One region of the Vibrio sp. PSi01 genome, then DNA from elsewhere that is predicted to be linked to it. Evidence: predicted binding sites of a transcription regulator. Region 1 holds the regulator's gene; the other holds the start of a gene.
The links. The regulator PurR, encoded in region 1, represses purine synthesis genes. The targets are predictions, from matches to a motif close to TNANGNAAACGTTTNCNTNA.
Positions count from the first base shown of each region.

Region 1 (16,290 bases):
GATCCCGGGAGATCCTGAATCAGCGCTTGTTTCAATGGGCAACTACGTGTTCGAAGCGAAAGAGCTTTTTGCTGAACTAACGGAAGATGCAGATAGAGAAGGGTCGACACACGACTTCGGCAAAGACATTATTCCCAACATGTTCCCACGTGGTGACGTGTTTGTTTATGATTTCAGCACCAACCGTATTACCGGTGAGAAAGAAGAAGTTTACTGGCGCGATGTAGGTACGATTGACGCGTACTGGCAAGCGCACATGGATCTTCTTAAGAAAGATGCGCCATTCTCGCTATACAACCGCAAATGGCCTTTACACACTTATTACCCGCCACTACCACCAGCTACGTTTACTGATTCGGCAAATGGTCGAATTCAGATCATTGATAGCCTTGTGTGTAGCGGTAGTTATGTACGTGGTTCGCGTATTGAAAAGAGTGTATTGGGCTTCCGCAGCAATATCGCATCAGCATGTGATATTAGCGAGAGTATCTTACTCGGTGATGTAAAAGTGGGTGAGGGTTGTATCCTGCGTCGCGTTATCATCGATAAAGATGCAGACATCGCACCGGGTACACAGATTGGTGTAAACTTGAAAGAAGATAAAAAGCATTACCACGTCTCTGACGATGGTGTAGTAGTGATTTCTAAAGGAGCACGAGTTGGTTACTAAGACTCTCTCGGTACTTTTTGTAGCGTCTGAAGTTGAAGGCTTGATTAAAAGTGGTGGCTTGGCTGATGTAGCCAAGGCACTGCCTAAAGCGTTACAAACACTCGAACAGGATGTTCGAGTGACCATCCCCGCTTATCGAAATATACCTAATATTGACTCCGCAGAAGTTATTTTAGCCACTGAACTCGATCATTGGCCTCATACCGCTTATCAGGTTAAGAAGTTGAGCGTTGAAGGCGTTCAAGTGTTTGGTATTGAATGTGCTAAATATTTCGACCGCCCTGAAATGTATGCCGAGAACAATCAAGCTTATGCTGATAATGGAGAACGTTTCTCCTTCTTTAGTGCCGCTTGTTTAGATATGTTACCAAAGCTTGGTTTCCAGCCTGATATCGTTCATGCGAATGATTGGCATACTGGTTTTGTTCCTTTCTTGCTCAAGTCTCGTTACCAACAACACGATTTCTTTGAAAATACACGCAGTGTCATTTCAATTCACAATGCGGTTTTCAAAGGGGTGTTCTCATATGATGAGCTGCAGTGTCTACCTGAAATGCACAGCTACAATGTACCAGAAGCAGCGGTGAGTGATACTCACGTTACTATGCTAAAAGCAGGCGTGTTGTGTGCAGATAAAGTCAACGCGGTAAGCCCAACTTATGCAGAAGAGCTGAAAACGGAATTAGGAAGCCACGGTATGTCGGCTGAGTTTCAACATCGTTCGGCAGACTTGTTTGGTATTCTTAACGGCTGTGATTACGGTGCTTGGAATCCGGAAACAGATGTGTTCCTGCCTCGTAAGTATAAAGCGACGAAACACAGCATGGTTCGTGGCAAATCAGCTTGTAAGCAAAAACTGCAACAAGATGTTGGCCTGCCCCTGAATGATTGCGCTGTTTATGGCATGGTTTGCCGTTTGACGAATCAAAAAGGTGTCCATTACTTACTGCCGATCATCGAACAGTTCTTGAAAAACGACCTTCAGATTGTGATTGTCGGTACTGGTGATCCGGTTTTGGCGAGTCAACTTAAAGAGTTATCAGCACTTCATTCAGACAAGTTCTCTTTTGTCGAAGCGTACAATAACGAATTGGCACACTTGGTTGAAGCGGGTTCTGATTTCTTTTTGATGCCTTCGGAATTTGAACCGTGTGGTTTAAACCAAATCTACAGCATGGCTTACGGTACTTTGCCGATTGTTCGTTCTGTGGGAGGTTTAAAAGACAGCGTGAATGATTACGATGAGGATTCTGAGGTCGCGACTGGGTTTGCTTTTGAAGAGCCAACCCCACAAGCACTATTGGCAGTGTTACATCGATCGTTGTTACTTTATGCGCAAACGCCGTCTGAAATTAAACGGGTTCAGCTTTATGCTATGCAGCAAGATTTTAGTTGGGAAGACGCTGCTAAAGAGTATCTAGCAATGTACCATACTGCATTTTAACGTTAATTTAATCTCTTGATGTAGCTGATGTACACCATTAGCACTAAACAACGGAAGGCGCTCTTTTCACAGAGTGCCTTTTTATTTGTTGGTCTGTCTACATCACGTTTGAGAAGACAGAGCTTGCAAACTCATGTCAGTCAGGTAGAAAAGAGGGAGTAGGTATTCACATGACTAATGGTAGGTTTGACACTATTATCACTTAAAGTTCTTAATTGCGTGATATCCTTAGTCATCGCCTTGTGATGAGGCACAGCTCCATTTTAATAATTAAAGCGATAGGTATGTCTGAGAGTTTATTATTCCATAAAACATTTACTCACCCTACGAGCGACGAGTGGGTTGTGTTTGTGCATGGCGCAGGAGGAAGTTCCTCTATCTGGTTCAAACAGATCAAAGCGTATAAACAGCATTTCAACTTACTTCTCATCGATCTGAGAGGGCACGGTAAATCAGACAATATACTTAAAGGGCTGATTTCGAATCGTTACACCTTCAAATCGGTAACGCTCGATATTCTCAAAGTTTTAGATCACCTAAAAATTCGTTCTGCCCATTTTGTTGGCATGTCTTTAGGTACTATCATAGTACGTAACGTCGCTGAGTTAGCAGCAGGGCGTGTGCGTTCAATGGTATTAGGCGGTGCTGTTACTAAGCTAAACACTCGCTCTCAAGTTTTAATCAAATTAGGTAACTTAAGTAAACACATCATTCCTTACATGTGGTTATACAGTCTTTTTGCGTATGTAGTAATGCCGCAGAAAAGCCAAAAAGAGTCTCGTCACCTTTTTATCCGTGAAGCTAAAAAACTGTGCCAAAAAGAGTTTAAGCGCTGGTTTATCTTAACGGCAGATGTAAACCCTTTGATGAAGTATTTTAAAGATAGGGAATTACCAATACCGACTCTTTATTTGATGGGCGAACGTGATTACATGTTTATTAAGCCTGTAAAAGAAATGGTGGAAGCACATGAGTCGAGCGAGCTAGTAGAAATTCCGAATTGTGGACACGTATGTAATGTGGAAAATCCTGAAGAGTTTAATCAGCGTTCGATTGCGTTTATTCAAAAGCAAATTCAGTGATTATCACGATTCTTTATCAGAACAGACGCTCGAATAGAATTGAAACAAAAACGGGAAGCTAATTTTAGCTTCCCGTTTTTGTTTGGAGGAGGTATCTGACCGAGTTGTTATATAAGGCCGTTGGAGCCACTTTACCTTTCAAAACCTGCTATTCAGGAGAAGCAGCACCGCACTGCCAACAAGAGCCAAATTGGGCTTCATTGACTTCATGACACTGTCTGCAACGCCACTCTTCATAGATTATAGAATCTTGCTGTTTTTGGTATTCATTGACAATAACACGTGCCTTATTGGCTTGTTCTGGTTCATACAGCCAAACATACGGGTCAGTATCTTCTGTAAAAGGGATTTCTCCTTTCAAACCAAACAAACCCTCACCACGGACCTCACACGCAATATTCTCACTTTCTAGCAATCCACATATGATGTGAGCTTCAGTAGGGTTCGATGCGCTAAAGATTTTCATTGAAATAGAACCTTATTTGGCTATGTGTGTTATCTAATCTATATCCATTATTCAGCTACAGGTGTTGAGCGAAACTTACCCATCAACCATTTAGCAATAATTGGGAATATACCTAGTAATGCAAATGACAACAGCACTGAAGGAGACACGATACCCGAAAGTGAATCTATTTCTGCGAGTTGAGTACCAGCATTTAAGAAAACAGCTGTACCTGGCAACATCCCAATTTGACTCGTAATGTAGTAACGACTTACCGACATCGGCGTTAGACCCATCAACAGGTTGATAAGGAAAAATGGGAATACAGGGATCAGGCGTAGAGAAAATAAGTAAAATGCCCCGTCTTTTTCGACACCTTTATTCATGGTCGCCAATTTGTCGCCGAATTTGGTTTGAATCCAGTCACGTAACAAATAGCGGCTACTCAAAAAGGCGATAGTTGCACCGATTGCACTGGCGAATGACACCAATAACAAACTATTCCAAAAACCAAAGAGCGCAGCACCCAATAGGGTCACAACAGCAGCTCCTGGAATCGAGAAAGCGGTAATCATGACGTAAGCTGCGAAATAAATAGCAGCCGCGGCGATAAAATTACTGTCAATGTATTCATTCAAAACGGCTTGCTGAGCCTTGGCATTCTCAAGTGTGAGGTATTGGCCAAAGTTGACGCCTAGTAAGACAATCGTTATTACCAACACAATACCCAATATCATTTTCTTACTCATTGATACTTCCTCTAAATTTTCAATGCATACCGATAGTATAGATAGACAGGTAAAGCTTAGATTAACTTTCAACAGATATAAAAAAAAGCCGCATAAATGCGGCTTAGTTATGTGTAGTTTTAACTGATAATGTTAATTTACGCGACTGATAAGCTCTTCGCGACGCTGCTGCGGTATAACAGACCAATGTGTACCATTAATCGCACCTTCTAGCGCCCAAAGTAACTCGATACTGACAGAGGACGCGTGAGATTCCTTGATGGCGTTAAACGCGTTTACAGAGCCAGATTCATATAAACGTTCTACGGAATCTATCCCAGCCTTTTTCAACATGCGCTCGGTAGCAAGTCGAAGGTTAGGAAGGTCTTTTAATCGAGTTGGTTTAGCAGAAGACTGTTCAGCTTTTTCATCTTTAGCAAAACCCAAAGACGTAGTCGCAAGCTGCAAGATTTTTTCTTGATCCTGCCACAGGCCTTCAGGCAAAGCGAAATATTTAGTAACAACAGGGAAGCCACGTTTTTTGTAAACGTAAGGTTGAAACCCTTGTTGTTCAAATTGTTTTGTTGTGCATTTGTCCGCTCGTATATGCAACTGGTCATTTACAACCAGAGCAAACATCGTGTCATCGGCAAAAAGACCGAAGCCACCAAACATTGAACGTGATTTTATTTTTCCTAGGGACTCAAATAACTTCATTGAGTCCTTTAGTATCGGTTTATCCATGTTATTTATCTCGGTGTATTTGAACTACGCCACCAAATAAGCAGGTCCGAGAGATTAGCAAAATGTTGCAACTAAATTGTCAATAAGCCGTAAATTACTAAATTATTAGTAACCACTGCATTTTGCCATCGGTAACCCCGCTACCATACCAACGAGTGGTTTAGGCCGGAAGCTTTGCGTCTCACTCTTTCGAGTGGTTTGCCCTGTGCGTGACTGATTAAATAGAATAAAGTTTTTGTTGAATGAAGCTCACACTTGTTATTTCAAAATGTGATATTGCTTCAATTAATGATCTTGCTGTTATGATACCAGGTTCATTAATGTTGTTGATAAAAAAAGCGCACCTAAAGGTGCGCTTGATTAGAATAAACTGAATTTATCAATTAATTTAACGTTTTAACTGTACTTCGTTCAACAATTTCAGGGTGCATTTCGAAAACGCGTTTTTCATGATCTTTATCTTTGATGCGTTCTAACAAAATTTCGAATGCATTTTTACCAACACGACGCTTCGGTTGGTGAACCGTGGTCAATGGTGGGGAGAAATATTCAGCGAGTTCGATGTTATCGTAACCAATAACTGATATATCTTCAGGAATGCGAATTCCTTTTTCTTGTAATCGACTCATCAAACCTAGTGCCATGGTGTCGTTGAAACAGAACACTGCCGTTGGGCGATCTTTCATCTCAACAATCTTATCTGCTGCTATAACAGCAGTATCACATTCAAAGTTACCTTCAATGATCAAGCGTTCGTCAGTGGCAATATTAGCTTCGTCAAATGCACGTTTGTATCCTGCGATACGTTCAACACAGGCTGCTTTATCTAAGTGGCCACTTAAACAAGCAATCTTAGAGTGACCGCGTTCAATAAGGTACTTGGTCGCTAGGTAGCCACCTTCTTCAGAGTTATCAATGATCTTGTCGGCTTGAGAGCTCTCAGGACCCCAGTCCATCACTACTTTAGGAATGTCAGCGTGACGGTCTAACATTTCTCTTAGTTCTTCAGTTAGGTCTGAACACATAACCAAGATGCCATCTACACGCTTCTCTGCAAGCATTCGAATGTAATCACGTTGCTTCTCATAAATACCGCCTGTGTTACACAAAATCAAAGTGTAGCCTTGACGGTAGCAGTAGCTCTCTACGCCATCGATAACCTCAGAGAAGAATAGGTTGGTTGACTGAGTTACTAGCATGCCGATAGTGCGTGTTGTATTACATTTCAAACTACGAGCAACAGCACTCGGTGCATAGTTTAGTTCGTCTACGGCTTTGTTTACTTTTTCTTGAGTCGCTTCTGCGACAAAACGTGTTTTGTTGATTACGTGAGAAACGGTTGTTGTTGATACGCCTGCTAAGCGAGCGACATCTTTTATAGTGGCCATGGTTTTATCCTATTAGAAGCTACTTTCCCAAAGTACGGAATAAAGTAGCCGTTAAGCTACTTAACTAAGAGCTTAAATTTGTAGGGCTCTTTGGGTACTAAAGTGCTAAAAAACAAAAAACCGCTATTGAGCGGCTTGTCTTAACACCGAAATGCTTTGAACTTAAATAAGCTTAGCATTTCGTGAATGTTTCATATTTTATCGTTTGCGGTCACAATTTTAGACTGACTAGAAATTACTCGCAATATAATTCACCCAGAAATCCGGGTGAATTGTCACATTCTACTGAATTTATTTACCTAGTCGTTGGGCGAACTTATTCACCAGCTAAATATTGAGTGTCTAAATTGCAAAATGCGAGTAGCAAAGACGAGACCGAAGCGTAGAAACCAAACTGGTCAACGTCATGACATTTCACATTAAACTTTGGCAACCAAGTAAGTAGTTGCTGATCGATAAACTGCTGTTGAATGACGAACGATTTCTCTAATTCTTCTTCAAGCTCAGTTTCATTTGAACGGATGATTAGATTGCCAAGGAAGTCGAGTTCGATAGCAATGTGATCTGCAGGTTCTTTTAAGTCTTGGTTCACGATTAAGTTGTGCTTAGCCATGATGTCTTCCATGTCTTTAGCTGGCTTATCGTTTAATAGACCTGTTTCGCCGATGTACATTGAAGCGTAAGGTAAAGCACCATGTTTGTCTGTCTTCAAGAAAAGGTCGCAGAAGTCAGCAGACAGTTCCAGTTGGGCATCTTCACGTGTTTGTAGACGGTTCAATGCGTCTACAAGCTTATCAATCGAAGGCTTTAGAGCTTCATTCGAACCTAAACCAGAAAGGAAAGAACGAATTTCAACAGAGTGGTAGTGATCGAGTTCTTCTTGAGTGAGCTCTTTGGCGAATAAGCTTGATAACCACCAGTAAATTTCTGCTCTTTGCTCGTTGAATGCTTTCGTATCTTTCATTTCATAGATCCTGATTTAGTCTTGTGATGTTTATATACCCAGCGCCGTTAAGTCATTTGGGTACAAGCACACCAAGGCTGAATAACAAGGTTATTTGCTAAGCGCAAAGTGACTCGTTCGTAGTAATGCCTATATTGAATTGCGATGGACGATAAATAGCAAGGTTTAAGATTGTCTTGTATCAAAAAAAATCCATGTTTCTGGCTTTTATCTTCAGTACCACTAGAATTGTTACTAGTCATGAATAGAATAGTCATTGAAACTATTAAATAAGAAAAGTGGTGTAGATGAGCTATCACGTATTGGTCGTAGAAGATGATGTGGTAACCCGCAGTAAACTGGTTGGATATTTCCAGAACGAAGGTTACACAGTGAGTGAAGCTGAGAGCGGCGCTCAGATGAGAAACGTGTTGGAAGAAAACAACGTTGATCTCATTATGCTGGACATCAACTTACCAGGCGAAGATGGATTGATGCTAACTCGCGAATTACGCAGTCAATCAGACATTGGAATTATTTTAGTTACTGGACGCACGGATAGCATCGACAAAATCGTAGGCCTTGAAATGGGCGCAGACGATTATGTTACTAAACCCTTCGAACTTCGCGAATTATTGGTTCGAGTTAAAAACTTACTTTGGCGTATTGCTGCTGCTCGTAGAACAGCGACGGGAGTGGTGGAACAAGCAGAAGATGAGTCTGTTGTTCGTTTTGGTGAGTGGACGTTTGATATTCCTCGCCGAGCGCTAAGCAAAAATGGTGAGCCGGTTAAACTGACTAAGGCTGAGTATGAGTTGCTAGTCGCACTCTCTTCTTACCCTAACCAAGTATTAAGTCGCGAACGTATTTTGAACATGATTAGCCACCGAGTGGATGCGCCTAATGATCGCACTATCGATGTGTTAATTCGTCGTATGCGCGCAAAAATGGAGTTTGATCCCAAGAACCCACAGATTTTTGTGACGGTTCACGGTGAAGGTTACATGTTCGCTGGTGACTAAACCCTTCGGGCGTTTTAATCAGTAAAAAAAGACAACTAGCGTAAAAAAGCCGAGACATCATTGATGGTTCGGCTTTTTATTTCTTGCCATACTATTGGTTATTGCTAACCATCCGAAAATTAATAGATATCGATTTGAGACTAGGCCGCAGAAACGACGCCATTATCTTCTTCTAAAATAGAAGGCTCAGGGACAACGATAGGCTCTTCAACATTATCATTACTCGTGTCTAGCCAATCGCGCAGGCTTTGCCAAACTAACCCCATGGTTTCGTGCCAATAACGTTCGGTCTGCTCAAGGTATAGCGCTTTAGGCATGTACTTATCCCAAGGCTCTACAATGCCTTCTTGTGCAAGGTAGTTGGTTGGTGCCGCTAATGGTTTCATACCCGCAGCATGGAATTCATTCAAGGCGCGAGTCATATGGCTAGCCGATGTAACTAATACCATCTTTTTATTTTTAACAAACGCGGCGGCTTGGCGGGCTTCTTCCCACGTGTCTTTTGCTGTTTCAAGCAAAATGATGTCAGGTTTTGAAACCCCAAGCGCTAAAGCCACTTTAGCCATCATTCTTGCATTACTCACTTCAGTCCCCGCACCATAGCCAGACAAAATGAGTTTGGCACCAGGATAAAGGCGTAAAATACGAATGCCTTCACTTAAACGCATCAATCCTGTGCGACTAAGCTCAGATGTAGGTGGGATTTGGTCGTCTACGACGTGACCACTGCCGAGAACCATAACGTAATCGATGGTGTCATCGACGGGTAAAAAAGCGGTGTGTTGCCTTTCCATTGGCATTAAAAGTTGACTAGAAACTGGCTGGAAAGCGATGAGGAAAATACCACAGAGGGCTGAAAGGGTAATTAGGCAACCAGTCTTCCTTTTGGTAGTAAACATCACTAGGGCTAAACCCAGAAAAGCGAGAATTAACATTGCTGGCAGTGGCATCAATAATGAAGACACTACTTTTTTCAGCTCAAACATATCCGAATAGTCCGAAAAAACATCACTTGGTAGTAAAAAGAGACATCGCCTCTTTATTCCTGAAATTCCTGTGACAGAATAGCAGGCACGATAGGACATAATAACTCAAGTAGCCGTGACTGAAGACCGTAATTTCGACGATATTGCCCACAAATTTGCAAAAAATATTTACGGCTCTGACAAAGGAGAGATCCGTCAGATCATCGTATGGGAAGATTTAGAACAAGCTTTGAGCAAATTTGATGGTTCCATATCTCCGTTGCATATACTCGATGCTGGCGGTGGGCTTGCACAAATGTCGCAAAAAATTGCGTCGCTTGGGCATAATGTTTCTCTGTGTGACCTCTCTTCTGAAATGCTGAAACTAGCAGAAGAAAGTATCAGCGAAGCAGGTTTGCTAGAGCGGTATCGTTTTATCCACTCTCCCATTCAGAATGTGGCAGAACATCTCGATGGGAAAGTCGATGTTGTGATGTTTCATGCTGTGATGGAGTGGTTAGCGAACCCGAAAGAGGCACTTGATTTATTACTGGAACAAGTAAAGCCGGGTGGTGTTGCTTCGATAATGTTTTACAACCACCACGGATTAGTCCTGAAAAATGTGATTTGTGGCAACATTCCTCATGTATTGAATGGGATGCCACATCGAAAACGGTTTAAGCTGCAACCACAAAAAGGCTTGAAGCCGGAAGAGGTTTATCAATGGATAGAAGACGCTGGTCTAGAAATCTGTGGTAAATCAGGCATTCGCTCTTTCAGTGACTACATAGGTAATATGGAGTACATGGGCGATTACCAATTTGAAGATGTATTGGAACTGGAAAAACAGCTATGCCGCCAAGAGCCATATCTGTCACTAGGCCGTTATATTCACGTTTGGGCTCAAAAACCTGCGCAATAGCAGCGGTGAATGTGGTAAAAGAAGCCACAACATGCGCTATGCAATCGTAAGAAGCCCGCGTCATAAAGAAATAGGCGTAATATCTAACATGTTCGATATTACGAAAAACAGTAACAGGAACCACAATGAGTGAAATGACTCAAACTGCCGAAGAGCAGCCAATTGATGAGTTGGTGGGCTGGGTCAAGCAGCATGATTTTTCATTAAACTTGCCACCAGAGCGCTTAGCATTTTTGATTGCTATCGCAGTATTAAGCAATGAAAGGTTCGATGAAGAGTTGGGCGAGGGTGAATTGCACGATGCATTTACTATTGTCACTCGACTGTTTGAAGATACTGGCGAAGCGTCTGCGTTTCGTGCCAACAACGCCATCAATGAGTTGGTTAAACAGAAGCTGATTAGCCGCTTTACTAGCGAAATCACCGATGGTGCGAGCATTTACCGTTTGTCGCCATTAGCGATGGGTATCTCAGATTATTACTTACGTCACCGTCAGTTCTCTAAATTAAAATTGTCTATCCAGCTTTCTATGGTTGCGGACGAGATGGCTAAAGCTATTGAAGCTGCGCAGAAGGGCGGAACTCCAGGACATTGGAGAAAGAACGTTTACGGCGTGCTCAAGTATTCTGTTGGTGAAATTTTCGATCAGATCGATCTTAACCAACGTGTTATGGATGAGCAGCAGCAAACCGTTAAGCAGCAAATTGCCGACCTTTTAAACAAAGATTGGCGAGAGGCGATTAACAACTGTGAAACTTTGCTTTCAGAAACCTCGTCCACGCTAAAAGAATTGCAAGACACCTTGCAAGCGGCGGGTGATGAGCTGCAAACACAGATCCTCGATATTCAAGAAATTGTTTACGGTGACGATGAACTCGAGTTCGTTGGCGAAACCTTGTTCGGCTTGCAGATGAAGCTTGACCGAATCACTAGTTGGGGTCAGCAAGCGATCGATTTGTGGATCGGCTACGACCGCCACGTTCACAAGTTTATCCGTACCGCGATTGATATGGATAAAAACCGAGCCTTTAGCCAACGCTTGCGTCAGTCGGTTACCGACTACTTCGATGCGCCTTGGTTATTGACCTACGCCGATGCCGATAAGCTAACTGATCTTCGTGATGAAGCGCTTGTGCTTCGTGATGACGAAGTGATGGGACAAGCGCCGATCGACGTAGAGTACGAAGAATTTGAGCAAGTGAATGATCTGCTTTCAGAACGAATTGCAGAGATGTTAAAAGCTCACAAACAGCAAGGCGCGCCAATTGACCTTGGCCTTGTGTTACGCGATTACCTCGCAGCACACCCTCGCACACACCATTTTGATTTAGCCAGAATTGTTGTCGACCAAGCCGTGCGCTTAGGTTACTCAGAGTCTGACTATCAGGCTATTCAGCCAGATTGGCAGGCAATCAACGATTTCGGTGCAAAGGTACAAGCAAATGTCATTAACAAGTACTGATGATTACATGCCAGAGAAACTGGTAAAAGCGATAGCGAACCCACTGTTCCCTGCGCTAGACAGCATGCTGCGTTCAGGCAAGCATGTTTCAACCGAAGACCTAGATAACCACGCGTTGCTGTCTGACTTTGAAGTTGAGCTTCAGCATTTCTACCAACGCTACAACACCGAGCTTGTGAAAGCGCCAGAAGGCTTCTTTTACCTGCGTCCGCGTTCTACGTCTCTGATTGGTCGTAGTGTATTGTCTGAGCTAGACATGTTGGTTGGTAAAGTGTTGTGTTTCTTATACCTAAGCCCAGAACGCCTTACTCATGAAGGTATCTTCACCAACCAAGAGCTGTTTGATGAGTTGATGTCGTTAGCGGATGAGAAAAAACTCATGAAGCTAGCAACCAACCGTGCGTCTGGTTCTGACCTAGACAAAGAAAAGCTGTTTGAAAAAGTGCGTACTTCTCTACGTCGCTTACGTCGTATCGGCATGTTGATTGCGATTGGCGAAACGGGAAAATTCCGTATCAGCGAAGCGGTATTCCGCTTTGGTGCTGACGTTCGTGTTGGCGATGACATGAAAGAAGCGCAATTGCGTCTTATCCGTGACGGTGAAGCTGTGGTGCATACGCAAGAGCCTAACCAAGGCAGCTTGTTGAATGAAGAGCAAGCAGAAGCTGTATCAGAAGTCGATGCAGGCATAGATGAAAACGGTCAACAAGACATTTTTAACGATCAAGCTGACTTTGACCTTGAGTCAAACGACGGCGAACAAACAAAAGTAGAAGGTGAAGCATGATTGAAAGAGGTAAGTATCAATCATTAACCATGGTCAACTGGAACGGCTTCTTCGCACGTACTTTTGATATTGATGGATTGGTTACAACGCTTTCTGGTGGTAACGGTGCAGGTAAGTCGACCACAATGGCGGCATTCATCACAGCACTCATCCCAGACCAAAGCCTTCTGCATTTCCGTAACACAACGGAAGCGGGTAGCTCACAGTCATCTCGTGATAAAGGCCTTTACGGTAAGCTTCAACCTGGCGCATGTTATGCTGCGCTAGATGTTGTGAACTCTCGTAATCAACGCCTGTTGTTTGCAGTAAAACTGCAGCAAGTTGCGGGTCGTGACAAGAAAGTAGACATCAAGCCGTTCGTTATCCAAGGCCTTCCTAGCCATGTGAAACCAACGGATGTATTGATTCAAAACGTTTCCGACAGCCACGCTCGTGTATGTCAATTGAACGATGTGAAAGCAGCAGTTGCACAATACGAAGGCGCTCACTTTAAAGCATTCTCTTCGATTGTTGATTACCACTCACAGATGTTTGAGTACGGTGTCGTCCCGAAGAAACTGCGTAACAGCAGCGACCGTTCTAAGTTCTACCGTCTAATTGAAGCATCACTTTACGGTGGTATATCAAGTGCGATTACGCGTTCTCTGCGTGACTACCTTCTGCCGCAAAATGGTGGTGTGAAGAAAGCATTCCAAGATATGGAATCGGCACTGCGTGAGAACCGCATGACGCTAGAAGCGATCAAGACAACTCAGTCGGATCGTGATTTGTTCAAACACTTGATCACTGAATCTACGAACTACGTGGCTGCGGACTACATGCGCCATGCTAACGATCGTCGTAACAAGTTAGATCAAACCATGAAGTTCCGTGGTGAACTGTTTGGTTCTCGCGAAACCTTACTTGATCAAAACAACCTGTTGAATCGTGTTCAAGAAGAACTCGAACTGCTGGTGGATCAAGAATCAGCGCTAGAGCAAGATTACCAAGCGGCTTCGGATCACCTTCAATTGGTTCAAACTGCACTTCGTCAGCAAGAGAAAATTGCGCGCTACAGCGAAGATCTAGAAGAGCTTAATGAGCGTCTAGAAGAGCAGATGATGGTGGTTGAAGAAGCCCAAGAACGCGTACTTCTTGCTGAAGAGCAGGCAACCATTACTGAAGAAGAAGTGGATAGCCTGAAAACTCAGCTTGCTGATTACCAACAAGCGTTGGATGTTCAGCAGACTCGTGCGCTTCAATACCAGCAAGCGGTTCAAGCATTAGAGAAAACTAAGCAGCTACTGGGTGATGAGTCTATTACCGCAGAAAGCGCATTAACTCTGGTTTCTGAGCTAAAAGCACAAGAAGAATCAAGCACGCAGACGTTACTGTCTACTAAGCACAAGCTCGACATGTCTTCTGCAGCTTCTGCACAGTTCGACAAAGCACTGTCTTTGGTTAAGAGCATTGTCGGTAACGTTGAACGTAAAGAAGCGTCTCATAGCGCTAAGCAAGCTCTAGAAAAAGGTCGTAACGCAAAACACGTTGTTGAGAACGAACAGCAATGGCGTGCTCAGCACCGCGACATGGCTCGCGATGTAGCGCAGCAGCGTCAAGCAAAAGAGCTTGCGACTGAATACCAAAAGCAACACAACATTTCACTGACTGACGAAGCGGTTTTCGACGAAGAACGCGAACGTCATGCAATGCAGATCGAAACGCTTGAGTATGCTCAAGAAGAGTTACGTGAAGCGAAAAGTGAACAACGTCGTGTGCAACAAAACCACGATCAAGAGATTCAAAAGCTTGAGTCTATTGCTCCTGCTTGGATCACGGCAAACGATGCCCTTGAAGCATTGAGAGATCAAACCGAAGCTGAGCTAGAAGATAGCCAAGCGGTAATGACTCAAATGCAGCAAGTACTTGAAGACGAAAAGTCTCAAGCGGTTGCTAAAGATCAACTGGCAACCCGCCGAGCTGAACTTGAGCAAGAGATCGAGCGTCTAGCATCTCCAGGTGGTTCTAACGATCCTCGTCTGAAAGGCCTCGCTGACACTCTTGGTGGCGTACTGCTTTCTGAGATCTACGACGACATCACCATTGGCGATGCACCTTACTTCAGTGCGATGTACGGCCCAGCTCGTCATGCGATTGTGGTTTCTGATTTGGATGGCATTAAAGAGAAGCTGGTGGATCTTGATGATTGTCCAGAAGACCTTTACATCCTTGAAGGCGATGTAGACGCGTTTGATGACAGCTCATTCAATGCCGACGAGCTTGAAGGTGCGGTCTGTGTTCAGTTGAACGATCGTCAAATGCGTTATTCTCGTTTCCCTGAGATTCCATTGTTTGGTCGTGCGGCTCGTGAACAGCGCCTAGAGATATTGCGTGAAGAGCGTGATGTTGTTGTGGAAAACCACGCCAAAGCCGCGTTCGATTCTCAGAAACTGAATCGCCTATACCAAGCATTCAACAGTTTTGTTGCTAAGCACCTGCATGTTGCGTTTAACGCAGACCCAGAACAAGCACTTGCTGCGATTCGTGATAAGCGTAATCAAATTGTTCGTTCTCTGGCTGAGCTTAACTCTAAAGAGCAGCAGCAACGCAGTCAGCTTCTACAAAGCAAGCAGGCACTAGGTGCATTAGACAAACTCGCGCCAATGGTTCGTATTCTTGAAGACGAAACATTAGCTGAGCGCTTAGCTGAATTAGAAGCACAACTTGAGCGTTTAAGCGAAGCTAAGTCTTACTTGAACACTCACGGTAAAGCGCTTACTTCACTAGAGCAAATTGTATCTGCACTTGACGCTGACCCAGAACAATTCGAAACTTTGGAAGCAGAATATCGTCAAGCAGATAACGCGCTACAAAGCCTAAAAGGCAGAGTGTTCGCGCTGTCTGATTTGATTGAGCGTCGTCACTATTTTGCTTACGCAGACTCTGTTGATTTGCTCAACAAGAGCAGCGAACTGAGCGAGCAATTAAAAGCGAAATTGGTGCAAGCTGAACAAGCTCGAGCTAAAGGCCGTGATGGCTTAAAGCAAGCTCGTGAACAGATGAACCAATACAACCAAGTATTGGCAGCACTGAAGAGCTCGCACCAAGCGAAGCAAGAGACTGTTCAAGAGTTCAAGCAAGAGCTTCAAGAGTTCGGTGTTAACGCTGATGAAGGTGCTGAAGAGCGCGCTGTACGTCGTCGTGACGAGCTTCAAGAGCGTCTGCACACTTCTCGTAGCCGCAAGAGCGAATACGAGCGTACTATTACTTCAACTGAACTTGAGATGAAAGCGTTAGCTAAGCGTCTTAAGAAAGTACAGAAAGAGTACACCGAGCTTCGTACCTTCGTGGTTGCAGCAAAAGCAGGTTGGTGTTCAGTCCTACGTTTAGCTCGTGAGAATGACGTTGAACGTCGTCTACATAAGCGCGAACTGGCTTATCTAACGGCTGGCGAACTTCGCTCAATGTCGGATAAATCACTGGGTGCACTGCGTTTAGCAGTGGCTGACAATGACGACTTACGTGATTCGCTGCGTCTATCGGAAGACAACGCACATCCAGAGCGTAAGGTTCTGTTCTACATTGCGGTTTACCAGCACCTTCGTGAGCGTATTCGCCAAGACATCATTCATACGGATGATCCGGTTGAAGCAATCGAAGAGATGGAAGTTGAACTAGCTCGACTAACTGAAGAGCTGACCCAGCGTG
Region 1 covers NZ_JBHNYN010000003.1:353,727-370,016, reverse strand. The annotation lists gene glgC (glucose-1-phosphate adenylyltransferase) at 1-670, shown strand, start outside; gene glgA (glycogen synthase GlgA) at 660-2,114, shown strand; gene ACFI6G_RS06965 (alpha/beta fold hydrolase) at 2,399-3,196, shown strand; gene ACFI6G_RS06960 (putative signal transducing protein) at 3,345-3,662, opposite strand; gene ACFI6G_RS06955 (TVP38/TMEM64 family protein) at 3,710-4,390, opposite strand; gene ACFI6G_RS06950 (TfoX/Sxy family DNA transformation protein) at 4,523-5,113, opposite strand; cyclic di-GMP riboswitch class I at 5,241-5,326, opposite strand; gene purR (HTH-type transcriptional repressor PurR) at 5,497-6,501, opposite strand; gene torD (molecular chaperone TorD) at 6,818-7,465, opposite strand; gene torR (two-component system response regulator TorR) at 7,753-8,466, shown strand; gene elyC (envelope biogenesis factor ElyC) at 8,607-9,452, opposite strand; gene cmoM (tRNA uridine 5-oxyacetic acid(34) methyltransferase CmoM) at 9,568-10,353, shown strand; gene mukF (chromosome partition protein MukF) at 10,479-11,816, shown strand; gene mukE (chromosome partition protein MukE) at 11,797-12,603, shown strand; gene mukB (chromosome partition protein MukB) at 12,600-16,290, shown strand, end outside.

Region 2 (16,290 bases), on a different contig from region 1:
TCAAAGTAACTCGCAGCGACAGTATGAATAAAATGAAAAAGCCGCAACGTGAAGAACGTTGCGGCTTTTTCTATGCTTTTCACTTTTGATACTAAGCTACTCACTTTTAATATAGAGCGACTCGCTACTTATCTGGAATATCGGTTTTTTCTGTCTGTTCAGAAGGTGGTAGTAAGCTAACGATCTCACAATCGGTGGATGCTAGTTTTTCCAAGTCAGAACCTTGTGTCACTAAGCGGAAATCACCGTCGGTAATCACCCCAAGAGGAATCGCTTTAGGGTACAGAGCCTTAAACTCGTTGAGATCAAATGCTTCTGTTAAGCCTGTGCTCTTAATTTGGCTGCCTTGAGCCATTAGTGAATTCAATTTGGAATACGTCACGCCTTCAGAAAACAGACTTCTATTTCCATCGCGGTTCACTTGATGCCTTTCATGTTTATTCTCTGAGGATTCAAGCTCAAACACTTTATTCTCTCCAAACTCGTCTTGATAGTGCATGCTAACTAACGGGTTGGTTTGACGATACGGCGATACAATCATCGCACGCCCTATTCCATCCAAATCAAGATTATTTTCAGCGTGGCTCGAAGCTGGATTACCAAAATAGACATTCAAGTTATCCATGCGCGCCAAGCGAATGCTTTCCCAGTTGGTATCGGCAAGCACACTGTTAATGTTATGTGTCGCCAGTACTTTGGCAAACTGCCGTGCAAAGTGAGTCGCACCAAAGAATACAACCCCTTGTGCCTTCTCCTGGGTCACACCTAACTTCCTTGCCCACCAACTGGCAGTGAGACTCTGAATCACAACCGTACCGATGATGACCAAAAACACCATTGGCACCAACAGGTCTGCGCCTTCGATTAATTGCTTTTCTTGAAGCTTGATTGCAAACAGAGAAGAAACTGCGGCAGCGACGATCCCGCGAGGCGCTATCCAACTCAAAAACCATTTATCTGCCGAGCTGAGATCCGTGCCGATCCCGCTGATCCACACACTCAGAGGACGAGCCACCAGCATAACGACCGCTAATAAGCCAATACCCCCCCAACCTATCGAGAGGAAAGTCCCTGAATCAAGTCGACTCGCCAGTAAGATAAACAGTGCTGAGATAAGTAACACAGTTAAGGTTTCTTTGAACTCAATAATATCTTCAAGATCCAACCCTTTCACGTTAGCAAGCCAGATACCCATGATGGTCACGGTTAATAGACCAGACTCTTCACTCAGGTCATTAGAAAAAGAGAACGCCGCCAACATCAACGTCAGGACAGCCACGTTACGTAGATAATGCGGAAACCAGTGCCCTTGTAACATCTTAGCAATCAGGTGACCGCCAATACTGCCTAACCCCAAACCAATCGCTAGAGTCAGCCCCAAAGCTGAAAGTACATGCCCAGTAGGATCGGCAGAAGAGACAATGTATTCATAAACAAGAACAGCAAATAGAGCGCCGATAGGATCAATAATAATCCCCTCCCATCGCAATATATTGCCTAAAGAGGATTTGGGCTGAATACTACGTAGCATAGGTACAATTACCGTCGGGCCAGTGACAACCACCAATGCCCCAAACAGTGCCGCTAACGGCCAACTGAAATCGACAAAATAATAAGCCCCCATCACGATGCACGCCCATGTAATCAACATGCCGAAACTCACTAAGTGAGTCACCATCCGGCCATGACCTCTGATTTCTTTGAAATTCAGAGTTAATGCACCTTCAAACAGAATGATAGCAACACCTAACGAAATCAGCGGAAATAGAACATCACCGAAAATAACATCGGGATTAAGGATAGTTAAACCGGGACCTAGCAACAGGCCAACGATAAGAAGAGGGAGAATCGCGGGAAGACGCAAACGCCAGCCAAGTAGCTGACAAGCTAAAGACAAAAGTCCAATTAACGCCAAAGAAGAAGTAATCGACAAATCCATTTGTGCCCCTAAAAATTTGTACCACACCCTGTGATACAAACCTATTTGCTGAAACAAGAAAGCCTACGTGATTAAACTATAGGCTCTCTTTTTCGTGCTAACCGAATATTATTGCGATTAATCAGTCACTTTACTATAGGGGAAATAAAGTGACTGACTCATCCATTCGGTACTTATCATCTAGCTACAGAGAAAGTACCACACCAGCAATCGCTGCACTCATTAAGTTAGCAAGCACACCCGCACAAATCGCTTTAAAACCGTATTGTGAGATGAAAGAACGACGCTCTGGAACTAAACTGCCCAAACCACCGATCAGAATCGCCATGGTAGAAATGTTAGCAAAACCACATAAAGCAAAAGTCACGATCGCTTGTGAGTGTTCGCTCAATGCATCTTTTACGTCCATTAGCTGAATGAAAGCCACGAACTCGTTCACGACAATCTTGTTACCGATCAGTGAACCTGCAACCACAGCCTCTGACCATGGCACACCAATCAGCCATGCAACAGGAGCGAACACATAACCTAGGATAAGTTCGAAGCTTAGATTTACGCCAAACCAGTCACCAGCTATGCCCAGTAAGCCATTTAGCATTGCTATCACACTGATAAAGGCAAGTAGTGTTGCGCCCACTGCAACAGCAATGCGAAGTCCAGACATAGCCCCATCTGCCATTGCCTCAACGACGTTTGTTGCTCGTGGAATTTCAACGTCAGACTCAATATTTTCTTGAGCCTCATCTGCGTTACCTGGTACCAAAATCTTGGCCATCAATAGACCAGCAGGCGCTGACATAAATGCCGCAGCGATCAGGTAGTTCAAATCAACACCAAGCGATGCATAGCCAACTAACGTGCCACCAGCCACTGAAGCCAAACCACATACCATCACCGCAAACAGCTGTGAGTCTGTCATGTGTTTTAGATAAGGTTTAACCACCAATGGCGCTTCGATCATGCCAACAAAGATGTTTGCCGTCGCAGACAGTGACTCCGCGCGGCCTGTACCTAGGAACTTTTGCAAAGCGCCGCCGATGAGGTTGATCACCTTTGGCATAAAGCCGATGTGGTACAAACCTGAAATCAATGCAGAGAAAAAGATAATGATGCCCAAAACATTAATCGCAAAAACGAATCCATTATTGGTAAGGCCACCAAAAAGGAAGTTTATCCCTTCTTGACCGTAATTGATTAAGCTAGACACCGCGCCTGTGGCTGCATTCAATACTTCTTTGCCCATTGGAACATACAGTACCAATAGCGCGAATGTAACTTGCAGTAAGAAAGCTAGAGAAACCGTTCTCAGCGGGATATTTTTTCTGTCCGTAGATAGTAACCAAGCGGCAACTAAAATAGTGATAATTCCAAGTAGGGAAGCCATGTGCGTCAACCTAAAAGTTGTAGGTAGGAAAGGCGACGCATTGTATAGAGGAAATCGTTTGCGGCAAGGTGCGATTGTTAACGTGATGTTGGGGTAATCAATTCGGAACAATGTAATTAATTAAATCATTGAATTTTAATAAATAACTTTGATTAAAAAGCATACTTTTTCCATATGGAAATTATATTTATAGATTTAGAAAAAGTTAGCGATGTAATTCAACGCAGGTTTTAAGGTTTTCATCCCAATAGGTCGGTGATCCGATATGGTCTTTAATAAATTCAATCACCGCGGAAAGCTTCTTCGGCATATTCTTGCGGCTAGGGTATACGGCATAGAAAGGCATCAACTGGCTCGCTCGCCATTCCGGTAAAACTTGGATGAGCTTGCCCGTTCTAAACTCTTCCTTCACTAAATATGTGGCTAGATAAGCTACGCCCCACCCTGAAACTGCCGCATCCCGTACTGCTTCAGCCAAATCCACAGAATAATCACCCGCTACTTTAACGCTAAGGTTCTCTTGCCCGTTATCAAACGCCCAAGATGTGTAATCTCGCTCTCGGCTACGATAGATAAGGCAGTTATGGTCAATCAGGTCAGAAGGCACATGTGGAGTCCCTGCTTTAATTAGATAGTCAGGAGATGCAGCCACCACAAACTGACTGTCTGCCAATCGCTGCGCAATATAACCTTCGGGCAAATCTTCGTTATTGGTGATCCAGAGATCCAATCGCTCTTCAATCATATCTACCTTGTAGTCAAACAAGTGGACCTCGATTCTCAGCTGAGGATAAAGTTGTCTGAGCTGATCAATCGCAGGAATGATATGCAGTGTGCCAAATGACTGTGACAAGCCGACTCTCAATATTCCAGAAATATCATCTCGTTGGCTGTCCATATCCATTTGAGCCGCTTTGACAGTATTGAACAGCTGCTCACAGTGCTGATAGAACACTTCCCCAGCTTCGGTCAGCGTTAGGCTACGTGTGGTTCTTTGTACCAGCTTGATACCTATCGAATCTTCGAGCAAAGCAACTTGCTTACTGATGTGAGACACCGACACATTCAAACTTTTTGCAGCACTGGTAAAGCCTTCATGCTTGATTAACGCATGGAATATCACCATCTGTGCGGCTCTATCTGTTAGCACAAGGCCACCTTCTTAAATCTCTGAAATATAAAATCGGATAAAACAAAAAGGACTCCGAAGAGTCCTTTAGTTCGTTCGGCCTATACTAGGCTAAATGCTATTCAAGGCGACCTTAGGTCGATTAATCAAACTTAATTCTGTCTGCTAGGTGGCTAACTGCTAACGCAAAGTAGTAAGAACGATTCCACTTCATTAACACATTGTAGTTGTTGTAAATGAGGTACGAACGACCAGTTTCATCATCAGGCATAATCAGCCAAGCTTTGATGTCTTCGTCTAGCTTAGGTAGCGCGCGACCATCGAAACGCGTAATACCGAGTTCAGACCACTCTTTTAAGTACTTCGCTTTGTCTTCGTCTCGACCTTGCATCTCAATAGACACGGTTGATGGAACGTGAACCTGACGCCCCCAAGTATATTTGTCATCCCAACCCGATTGGCTGAGATAATTAGCCGCCGAAGCAAACACATCTTCTTCAGTACCCCAAATATCTTTCTTGCCATCACCACTGCCATCAGCGGCGTAAGCTAAAAATGAGCTTGGCATAAACTGAGGTTGACCCATAGCACCAGCCCAAGAGCCTTTCATGTCTTTGGGTGCTATATGTCCTTGGTCGAGAATCGTTAGTGCGGCCATAGCTTCTTTACGGAAGAAAGCTTCTCTGCGTCCTTCATAAGCCATGGTCGTCAATGCATCGATAACGCTGTAATTCCCCGTGAACTTACCAAAATTACTCTCTACGCCCCATAACGCGACAATGAACCTTGGTTGAACGCCATACTCATCGCCAATACGCTTTAACGCTTGGTAATGCTCTTTATAAAGCGCTCGCGCCTGCTTCACTTTCCAATCTGGCACTGCTCTTGGAATGTACTCATCCAGAGTCAGTTTTTTCTCAGGCTGATTTTTGTCGGCTTTCACGGCTCTTGGCTTAAACGTCACACCATCAAAGGCTTCTTCAATGATCGCTTCGGAAATGCCTTCTTCACGGCCTTGTTGCTTTAGTTTTTCTACATATTGCTCAAAGCTCAACTCTTCAGCTTGTACTGAGCTAATGGCCAAGCTATTACCCAATAATAACGCCGACACTGCCAATATGGTTTTTGAAAATTTACTCAACGATCACTCCTCCCTGAATTGAGGTGGCTATCACTCTTCGTCTTGAACTTTTTGTTGCGATTTACGCTCTTTATGAAGCTCAAGCTCATTAACCGGTGGTGGCGGAACCTGCAAAAAGAAACCATCGGTATTCAGTGACTCTCTCACTTTATCGATGTTCACTTGAGCCAGTTTACGACCATCCATTTTAATTACCATTACAAAACTAGGTTTACCAAACATTTGCATCAATGCGTCAGGAACTTGTGAGAAATCATCCTTCTTAGGGATATAAAGGTATGTTCCTTCTTTCTTTGAACTTTTATATATAGAACACAGCATGACAAACCTTTTTTAATTGTTTATGACTACAAAACTCTCACTTGCGAGATCAATAGTTTATGTTGGGGAAATATTGAGAACAAAACGTTCATTTGACAACAAGATTACTTGCTGTGCTTGGTTTGGGAATATAACATGATAAACCTAGTTTCAGGCAATGCCCTTTATTTTATTGATAAAGAAATTGTACCCATTCGCTATTGAGGTCCTGTAGTTTTTCGATGTCTAGTAACCCAGATCTAAAAGGTAGCAGTTTTACGCTATCTGTATTGCACTTATCCGATGATCAAGTCGAAAATGCAGTGTCTTTTCTTCAAGAGAAGGTAGACCAAGCACCTACGTTTTTCGCTGCTGCGCCCGTTGTTATCAACATCAGTAAAGTCGCAGGCGATATCGACTTTATTCGACTGAAAAGCGGTATCTCTCAAGCGGGCATGATCCCGGTTGGCGTGGCTGGCTGTTCTGATAAGCGTATGCAAAACCTAGCGAAAGAAGCTGGCTTTGCTGTTATGACAGCAAGCAAGTCTCCCTCTCAAGCTCCGGCGAAAATGGCTCCGATAAAAGTGGTGAGAACACCGATTCGTTCAGGCCAACAGGTGTATGCAAAAGATGGCGATCTATTAATCCTAAGTCATGTAAGCGCCGGAGCAGAAGTGATAGCCGATGGCAGCATCCATATTCATGGCACTTTACGAGGCCGTGCTATTGCAGGTGCAAGTGGTCAAACTGAAGCAAAAATAATTTGTAATGATTTACAAGCCGAGCTGGTTTCCATTGCTGGAAATTACTGGCTCAGCGATCAAATTGATAGCGAGTACTGGCAGAAGAAAACCATGTTCAGTATGGCAAACGATGTATTAAACGTTGATGTCCTCGCAATATAAGAGAAATAAAAGGAAAACAGAATGGCACGCATTATCGTTGTAACGTCAGGTAAAGGCGGGGTAGGCAAAACAACCTCCAGTGCAGCTATAGCCTCGGGTTTGGCTTTAAAAGGAAAGAAAACCGCAGTTATCGACTTTGATATCGGTCTGCGTAACCTAGATTTAATCATGGGTTGTGAGCGTCGTGTTGTTTACGACTTCGTTAACGTTATCAATGGTGAAGCGACGCTGAACCAAGCGATGATCAAAGACAAGCGCACGGAAAACCTGTTCATTCTTCCTGCGTCTCAAACTCGTGATAAAGACGCACTGACGAAAGATGGTGTTCGTCGTGTATTTGATGAACTGGATGAAATGGGCTTTGATTTCATCATCTGTGATTCTCCGGCAGGTATCGAGCAAGGTGCTCTGATGGCGTTGTACTTCGCTGACGAAGCGATTGTTACGACTAACCCAGAAGTTTCTTCTGTACGCGATTCAGACCGTATTCTAGGTATTCTTGACTCTAAATCTCGTCGTTCAGAAGACGGCTTAGAGCCAGTGAAAACGCACCTTCTACTGACTCGCTACAACCCAGCACGTGTGACTCAAGGTGAGATGCTAAGTGTAGAAGACGTTGAAGAAATTCTGCACATATCTCTACTGGGTGTAATTCCAGAGAGCCAAGCGGTATTGAACGCATCGAACAAAGGTGTGCCCGTTATCTTTGACGAAGCAACCGATGCAGGCATGGCTTACAATGATACTGTAGAACGACTACTGGGTAACCAAGTAGACTTCCGTTTCTTAACGGAGCAGAAGAAAGGCATCTTCAAAAGACTGTTCGGGGGCTAATACGCAATGTCATTATTAGAGTTTTTTAGACCACAGAAAAAGACAACCGCAAACCTAGCCAAAGAGCGTTTGCAGATCATTGTTGCAGAGCGACGTAGCCATGACGACCCAGCACCGTCATACTTACCACAACTAAAAGAAGACATCTTGAAGTGTATTGCAAAGTACGTTGAGGTGGATCCTTCAATGGTTGATCTAACGTTCGAACACAAAGATGACGACATTTCAGTATTAGAGCTGAATGTTAAACTTCCAGAAGAAGATCGATAAGTAGAGCTAGAGCCGTGCTTATCAATACTCAATAAAAAAGAGAGCCTAGGCTCTCTTTTTTGTATCTACATTTATAGTTGTAGTTCGCTTAAACTTGGGAGCAATAAACGGTTATTTGATCGCTTTGTTAAGCTTCTCGCCAACCACTTCTAAACGCCAGCCTTGCATAACATCAGGCAATTTCTCAGGGTTACGGTCATGTTTCCAAACCCAGCTCAACACTTGATTTAGTTGCTTCTTGGATGCTAAAAATTCCGTTGCTAAACCACTGTGTTGCGATGCCGTTTTCACTTCGTCTTTCAACACTTTGAATACTTGCTTGTAGCCTGGATAGTCCATTAAGCGTTCTACTGGTGCTGGGTACTCTTCTTCTGGAGTATGCTCAGCTAACTTAACGATTGAACTGATTTTAGCACCATGGCGGCGTACAGAGCGGTAATCAAAACCTTCTTGCTCCATTTGCTTGGGATCTTTCATCGAAAAACGCGCCACGGCCCACAAGTCTTGCTCTTTGAATACAAAGTTCAACGCTAAATCGCGCTTAATCGCTTCTTTTAAACGCCAAGTTGCAAGGGGTCTTAAGATAGCGAGCTGCTTAGGCTTTAACTGCCACGCACCCTTAATATCAAGGTAAGCGCTGTCAGGGTTTGCTTTACGGATACGCTTAGCCACTTGTAAATCAGACTCTTGTTGAGCCGCTTCCCACCAGCCTGCTTCCATCACTTTTTCTAGAAGCTTGTTGTACATAGGCATTAGGTAATGAACGTCTGCCGCAGCATAGTCGAGCTGTTTTTGAGAAAGCGGACGAGCTAGCCAATCAGTGCGAGATTCACTCTTGTCTAAATCAACACCGACAAACTCTGAAACCAAGGCAGCAAAGCCAGTTGATAAGCCATGACCTAAAAAAGCCGCCATGATCTGAGTATCGACCATTGGAGTTGGCGTGCAACCAAATGCGTTCTGGAATACTTCTAAATCTTCACCGCAAGCATGCAGCACTTTTAGGACAGAAGCATCTTTTAACAACCCTACAAACGGTGTCATTTCACCAAGAGCAATAGGGTCAATCAGTGACAGCGTTTCACCATCAAATAACTGAATCAAGCCTAATTGAGGGTAATAGGTTCTTGTACGAACAAACTCCGTATCAAGCATAACGACATCGGCTTCACGTGCTTGTTGGCAAACTCGCTCAAGGTCTTTCAATTGGGTAATGATTTGATAATCCACAAAAACTCTCACTGGTTTTACTTTGATCGCCGGATACAAAAATGCCGACATTAACTGTCGGCATTCTAACACCATTTTTCGGCGCTCGCTTAGATTAAGCACTTCGATGGTTTCTGGTGCGATGGTTACTCGAAAATTAGCTCGTTACTCGCTTGCGCGTTTAGCAAGCTCAGCATCATTCTCTTCACGTAATACACGGCGCAAAATCTTACCGACATTGGTTTTCGGTAACTCTTCACGGAACTCAATCAATTTAGGGATCTTGTAGCCAGTTAGGTGTTCACGACAGTGCGCGATAATGTCTTCTTTGGTTAGGCTAGGATCACGTTTTACCACGTAAATCTTAACCAGCTCACCAGACACCTCATGAGGTTGGCCGATAGCCGCTACTTCTAACACTTTACCATGCAGAGCCACTACGTCTTCAATCTCGTTCGGGTAGACGTTAAATCCAGACACAAGAATCATGTCTTTCTTACGGTCAACGATGTATAGCAAGCCTTCTTCGTCAAACTTAACGATGTCACCTGTCGATAACCAACCGTCTTGATCGATCACCTCTTTGGTCGCTTCTGGGCGTTGCCAGTAACCTTGCATCACTTGAGGACCACGAACTTGCAATTCACCCACTTGATCATTGGCAATTACTTTACCTTCATCATCAATGATACGAACTTCCGTCGATGGTACAGGCAAGCCGATTGCACCCGTGTAGTCTTTCAAGTCATAAGGATTACCCGTAACCAAAGGAGCACACTCGGTTAAACCATAACCTTCCAGCAAGTGAATACCTGTCACTTTCTTCCATTGTTCAGCAACAGCACGTTGAACCGCCATACCGCCACCAACAGACAAGCGTAGGTTACTGAAATCTAGCTCGTGGAAATCTTCGTTGTTTACTAGTGCATTGAACAGCGTGTTTACGCCTGTAATCGCAGTAAATGGGACCTTTTGTAGTTCTTTGATGAAACCAGGAATATCGCGAGGGTTAGTAATAAGCAGGTTTCGACCACCCATCTCAACAAACAATAAACAGTTCACAGTCAGCGCGAATACGTGGTATAGCGGCAAAGCTGTTACCACCAGTTCTCGGCCTTCTTGCAATACAGGGCCGTATGCCCCTTTCGCTTGAAGTACGTTCGCAATCATATTGCGATGCGTTAGGATTGCGCCTTTCGCTACGCCCGTTGTGCCACCCGTGTACTGTAGGAACGCGATGTCATCACCCGCCATAAACGGCTTCACATATTGCAGACGACGGCCTTTGTGCAGCGCTTTTCGAAACGAGATAGCACCCGGCAGATCATACTTAGGTACCATACCTTTTACGTATTTCACAACGAAGTCGACAATTGTTCCTTTAGCACGCGGCAGCATTTGCCCTAGACTGGTTAGAACAACGTGTTTAACTGGAGTGTTGTCCACCACTTTTTCTAGCGTACTCGCAAAGTTAGATACGATCACAATCGCCTTTGCACCAGAATCGTTCAGTTGATGTTCAAGTTCACGAGGCGTATACAGCGGGTTGACGTTCACTGCAATCATACCTGCACGCAATACACCAAAGAGTGCAATTGGGTATTGCAGCAGGTTTGGCATCATAAGTGCGACACGATCGCCTTTCTTCAGTTTCAGATCATTCTGCAGGTAAGCAGCAAAAGCACGACTGCGCTCTTCAAGCTTACGGAATGTCATGATAGACCCCATGTTCTCGAATGCCGGTTGGTCTGCGTACTTCTGTACCGACTGTTCGAACATTTCAATAAGAGATGGGTACTGATCTGGGTTGATCGTTTCTGGTACGTCACTTGGATAACGTGAAAGCCAAGGTTTATCCACGATGTTACTCCTCGTTTATCAGCTGACGACTGCTCGCCGCTATTTATCATTGCGGTATTACAGCACAGCTTTAGTGCATGAGCACTAAAAGGCTCAAACACTTGTTTAAATTTTGTTAACTACACCAAGAATTAGCTCTGAAACTAGCTCTGGGCTCTCTAAATGACAATGATGTCCGCCAGGAATAGTCTCTATATGCAGAGAACTATGGGCTGATTTGTAGCGATTATGCTGCAAATGTCGGAATCCATCATTCCCTAAAACTATTAATTGAGGGCATTCAATAGCCGCCATGATCACTTCAGCATGCGTCTGTGACATACGATACAACGAGTCACATTTTAGGTTAGGGTCGCATCGCCATTGCCAAGAGTTCTCGAACTCGGCAATACCTCGCTCAACAATAGGAGCAATAAGTTCTGCTTTAATTTGATTGGCGTGAACTCTCAGCTTAATAGCATCCTCAAGGCTTGCTAGAGGACGTGAAGGCTTTCTTCGCTGTCGAAGACGACTGAGTACCCCTTCCCTCAAGCGAGAGACTGTTTCGTGGGGAGCTTCTGAAAGAGGTCCGTGACCTTCAATTTGAATTAATCCTGACACCTTTTCAGGAAAGGCGGCACTATAGCAACTTGCGATCAATGCACCAAGTGAATGTCCTACTAGTACCAGTCTGTTTGGCGATAATTTAGTCACCAACTGATGCAAATCATCGATATAGTCGTGAAATGGGTAGTAACTGCCTGACTTATGAGATGAAAAGCCATGACCAAAGAGGTCAATCGCAACCAGATGAGAATTTGGTGAAAGTACTTGTAGATTCGATATAACAGAAGAAAAGCTCGCTGAGTTATCAAGCCACCCATGAATAAAAACGACCGTCGTTGCGGTCGTTTTTGGGTTACCAATCTGCTGTGTTGCAAGTGTTCCACTTGCAAGGGAGTATGACTTTTCAATCATATACGGTTTGTTTTCCCTGTTTTGATGTATCCATAAATCTTAACCAACTCTGCCTATTCGACGTCTTTAATTACGCGGCCTTGTCTTGGCATCGTTTGGAAACTACGACAATGTAAGCTGCGACATGAATAATAGGTAGGAGCAAAGTCGTTCACAACCACTCTCTCTGTAATTTGCCACAAGCGTTGGTTATATACATTCATGACTGGGAAGGTATAAGGATAATCACCAATGGTGCTATCTTCTGAGCCATTTGATGTGCCAACTAAAGTAACCAATCGGCCTTCAGCAAAGCTCAATGGTTCAACATAACCATCAATGTACGCAACAAAACGCCCTTTTGGCTCGGCATCTAGATCAGGTTTCCCGTTACTTGAGATCGCCATATTAACCACTTCAACACGCGTCTTATCTTTCAAGTTAGTTACTTTGGCAATCACACCACCTAAGCGAACATCGCCCGCATCCGGTAGGGTGTTTACCCATTCCTGATAATTGGTAACCACTTGTTCTGAGTTTGCATTAAGTTCTTTTGGAAGCGATGAGCACCCCATCACCATCGAAGAGAAAGCAACAAGGAAAAATAAGCGAGATTTAGAAATGAGAGAAAACATAATGCTGGTCCTTGGAACAGGAGAAATAAGAGCGCAAAGCTAGATATAAATATCGACCCCAATAAGCTTCGCAAGTTCCTCTTTTTTAGCTTGATTCATCACATCCATATACTCTTCCATCGCACGTCGTCCACGTCCTTCAGGAAGATCATATTGAACCTGAGCTTTGTGAATCTCAGATTCTTTAACTTGGCGAATCGAATGCGAGACAGCATTCGCGACCCTAGTTGGCTGACCAACTGAGGTTTTTGCATCGCCTTTTTTTACCTCATTCTTTTTATTGGTTCGATTGGTTTTGGATGTATTGCCTATCGAAGAAGGAGGTAAGCCGTTTATTGAAACCATGCTTGAAGAGTTTTATACCTGACTTTAGTGATCTGACTTTAGTGATCTGAATTATGAGTTTATCATGGCTCTACAAGATATGTTGCAGAGCCAAACAGTACCTATTTACTCACGACCTGGCAGCTTTTTCCACGTCACTTTATCACGAAGATAAACAGGCTCAGACTCTTCTGCTGCAACCGCTTTACCGTCTGCGTAAGCAAACTGAGCAAGGAACGCCATATCTTGAGCTTCTGGGAACAGCACTTCACACGCTTTGGTGTTGATCGCTAGTGTGTCCATATGCTCTGCATACGCTTCCCACCCTGTGCCGACTTTTGCCCATGTCTCAGAATCCGCTTCAAGCTGCGCAGCTAATTCGCTTGGTGGTGTAACACACTCAGCATCAACTGCAGTCCAACGACCATCTTGTTCACGGCTGTAACGAGCCCAGTACACTTCACTCATGCGAGCATCAATCGCTGTTGCTACGTGCGTTTCACCAAATTTACGGTAGCTGCCCTGCGCCATCGCTGCCAATGTAGACACACCGATCATCGGTAAATCAGCACCAAAAGCCAAGCCTTGAGCAATACCGATACCAATACGCACACCCGTGAAACTGCCTGGGCCTTGGCCAAACGCGATTGCGTCGATATCGGTTAAAGCGACATTCGCTTCTTTCAGTACTTCATCAACCATAGGTAGAATTTTTTTCGTATGATCTCGAGGAGCCTCTTCGCTACGTACGAACACCTGGTCACCCATTACTAGTGCAACTGAACAGTTTTCAGTTGCGGTATCTACTGCAAGAATTTTCGCGCTCATTCGTGTCTCAAATATTCGTTATCTAATCTAAAAATAATGGCTAAGCTCAACAATGCTAATTACTCAGCAGCGGTTGAATGGTCTTTAGCTAAGAATTCTTTAATAATCCCTAAGTCACGGGTACGTGGGATAGGCGGTAAACTCGCCAAAAATATGCCACCGTAATCGCGAGTCACCAAGCGGTTATCGCAAATAATCAAAGCGCCATTGTCGCGTTTATCACGTATCAAACGGCCAACACCTTGTTTCAAGGTAATTACAGCGTCTGGCAACTGCACCTGTGCAAAAGGATCACCCCCTTTTAACTTACAGTCTTCGATTCGAGCCTTTAATAAAGGATCATCAGGGGCTGTAAAGGGCAATTTATCGATGATAACACAGCTTAATGCGTCGCCCCTAACATCTATCCCTTCCCAGAAAGCGCCAGTGGCTACCAGCAATGCGTTACCTAATTCCATGAATTCGGCTAAGGTTTTTTGTTTACTTGTCTCACCTTGTAGCAGGACTGGAACCGAGAGCGTTTCACGGAATCTTTCGCCTAGCTCTTTCATCATGCTGTGAGAGGTACACAAGAAGAAACAGCGACCTTGGTTTTGCTCAATCACAGGGGTCAACATTCTTACTAACTTATCCGCTAAGCCGGGACTATTTGGTTCGGGAAGATAGCGAGGCACACACAAACGCGCCTGATTTGGATAGTCAAACGGGCTTGGCAGTGAAAACTGTGCTGACGGTTTTAACCCGAGTCGAGAGGTGAAATGGTCGAAATCGTCCGACACAGCCAAAGTTGCTGAGGTAAACACCCATGCTCCCGGTTTAAGCTCGATTTGTTCGTGGAATTTATCCGCGACCGACAATGGTGTGATGTGTAAAGCAAAGTGGCGTGGCGTGGTGTCATACCAATAGGAATAACCGGTAATCGACACATCACATACACGTTCGATACGCGACTTAATCATCGTTGCACGCTCAAAAGCCGTATCTAATAACTGACTTCGCCCCAGTGCCAATTTCAATACATCGACCGCAAGCTGCAACGCATCTTGTAAACGTACTAGCTCTCTTGCAATCGACTCTGACTTCAATGCTTCACGCCAGTTACCACGAAAGCCGGTATCACCGAGTACGATACGCAGATCAGCTGACGATTGAACGAGTCTATCCCCTACTTTCTGCAGCTGACGCATGTCTTTGGCTTCAGTTCGGTAAGCGATTTCAATGTCTTTGGCTAGCTCCTGGATCTGTCGACTAGAAACCGATTGCCCGAAATACTGACTGGCGATATCAGGAAGTTGGTGCGCTTCATCGAAAATAAACACATCGGCTTCAGGTATCAGTTCACCAAATCCGGTTTCTTTAATCGCTAAATCCGCTAAGAACAAGTGGTGGTTCACTACAACAACATCAGAGTCCATCGCTTTTTTACGCGCCTTAAGCACGAAGCAATCAGTGTAGCTTGGGCACTCTTTACCTAAGCAGTTATCATTAGTTGAGGTAATAGTCGGGATAACAGGGCTGTCTTCAGCGATATCATCACAATCACCCAAATCACCCGTCTGAGTGGATGACGACCAACTACGAACTTTTACCAATTGCGCTAGTAGTGTTGGATCAGTATGAGTGCCATGACTCTCTATCATTTGGCGGCTCAACCTATCCAAACATAAATAGTTTGAACGACCTTTCAGCAAAGCAACCTGACCATAAAAACCAAGCGCATCGACCATCAATGGTAAGTCACGATGAAATAGCTGTTCTTGAAGGTTTTTTGACCCCGTACTAATAATGGTTTTCTTACCACTAAGCAGTGCCGGTACTAGATAAGCAAACGTCTTACCGGTACCCGTCCCTGCCTCAACAACTAATTGGCTTTGTTGTTGAATTGCTTGTGAGACCGCTTCAGCCATGTCTAACTGAGCTTGTCGTGGTTGAAACCCTGGAATCGCTTTACCCAGAGCACCATCAGCAGAAAACGTTTTAGATATCATAGAGTACGAGGCTTGGAAAAATAGAAGGCGAATTATGTCAGGTTTAGTGAGCCGGTGCGAATCAAGAATGACTTCGCGCCGGAGGTATTTGGTTTCGTTTGATTTGGTTTAAGCGACCTAATAGGTAACGACCAGAGAAGTAGTAATCAAAGAATCGTTTTCATTTTCGGCTAAGATAACGCGACAACCAAGAAGCACCTTCGAAATGGTTATCACAAGGTTGGATGGCTTTTACTGCATCGAATGGTGAAGTCTTACTTTCCCACATTTCATCTAGAATATTACCGTCTAACTCGGTACCTCTCACCAATGAATTCACTCGCTTGCAGTACAATTTTTTTGCTAGTAACTCTTTATCCATAAGTATCACCTCTATTTTTACCGCGGCAAGAATTACCTCGGTTGAAGTTCAAATGCGTACTAAGGTCAAAACTATAAAAACTAAGCTTCTGCCTTTATTACTATCTAAAAACGGATATTTCTACATAAAGCAATTGTTCAAACCGATAAATGAACAGCAGAATTTGTTGAAACCAACTCGATAATAGATTAATTATAACGGTTATATTGCGGCTCAGTTCACCGTTCGGCGGCCTGCATTTAATTTG
Region 2 covers NZ_JBHNYN010000016.1:4,949-21,238, forward strand. The annotation lists gene folD (bifunctional methylenetetrahydrofolate dehydrogenase/methenyltetrahydrofolate cyclohydrolase FolD) at 1-9, shown strand, start outside; gene ACFI6G_RS17710 (cation:proton antiporter) at 125-1,939, opposite strand; gene ACFI6G_RS17715 (NupC/NupG family nucleoside CNT transporter) at 2,124-3,323, opposite strand; gene ACFI6G_RS17720 (LysR family transcriptional regulator) at 3,529-4,449, opposite strand; gene ACFI6G_RS17725 (lytic murein transglycosylase) at 4,595-5,593, opposite strand; gene ACFI6G_RS17730 (YcgL domain-containing protein) at 5,624-5,914, opposite strand; gene minC (septum site-determining protein MinC) at 6,136-6,798, shown strand; gene minD (septum site-determining protein MinD) at 6,820-7,632, shown strand; gene minE (cell division topological specificity factor MinE) at 7,639-7,902, shown strand; gene rnd (ribonuclease D) at 8,014-9,132, opposite strand; gene fadD (long-chain-fatty-acid--CoA ligase FadD) at 9,277-10,971, opposite strand; gene ACFI6G_RS17760 (alpha/beta fold hydrolase) at 11,077-11,928, opposite strand; gene ACFI6G_RS17765 (Slp family lipoprotein) at 11,982-12,542, opposite strand; gene ACFI6G_RS17770 (hypothetical protein) at 12,582-12,887, opposite strand; gene tsaB (tRNA (adenosine(37)-N6)-threonylcarbamoyltransferase complex dimerization subunit type 1 TsaB) at 12,993-13,694, opposite strand; gene ACFI6G_RS17780 (ATP-dependent DNA helicase) at 13,754-15,682, opposite strand; gene ACFI6G_RS17785 (hypothetical protein) at 15,843-16,043, opposite strand.
Region 2: ACFI6G_RS17715 (NupC/NupG family nucleoside CNT transporter) is a predicted target of PurR. The motif match lies at 3,370-3,389, and genes of this name have one in related genera.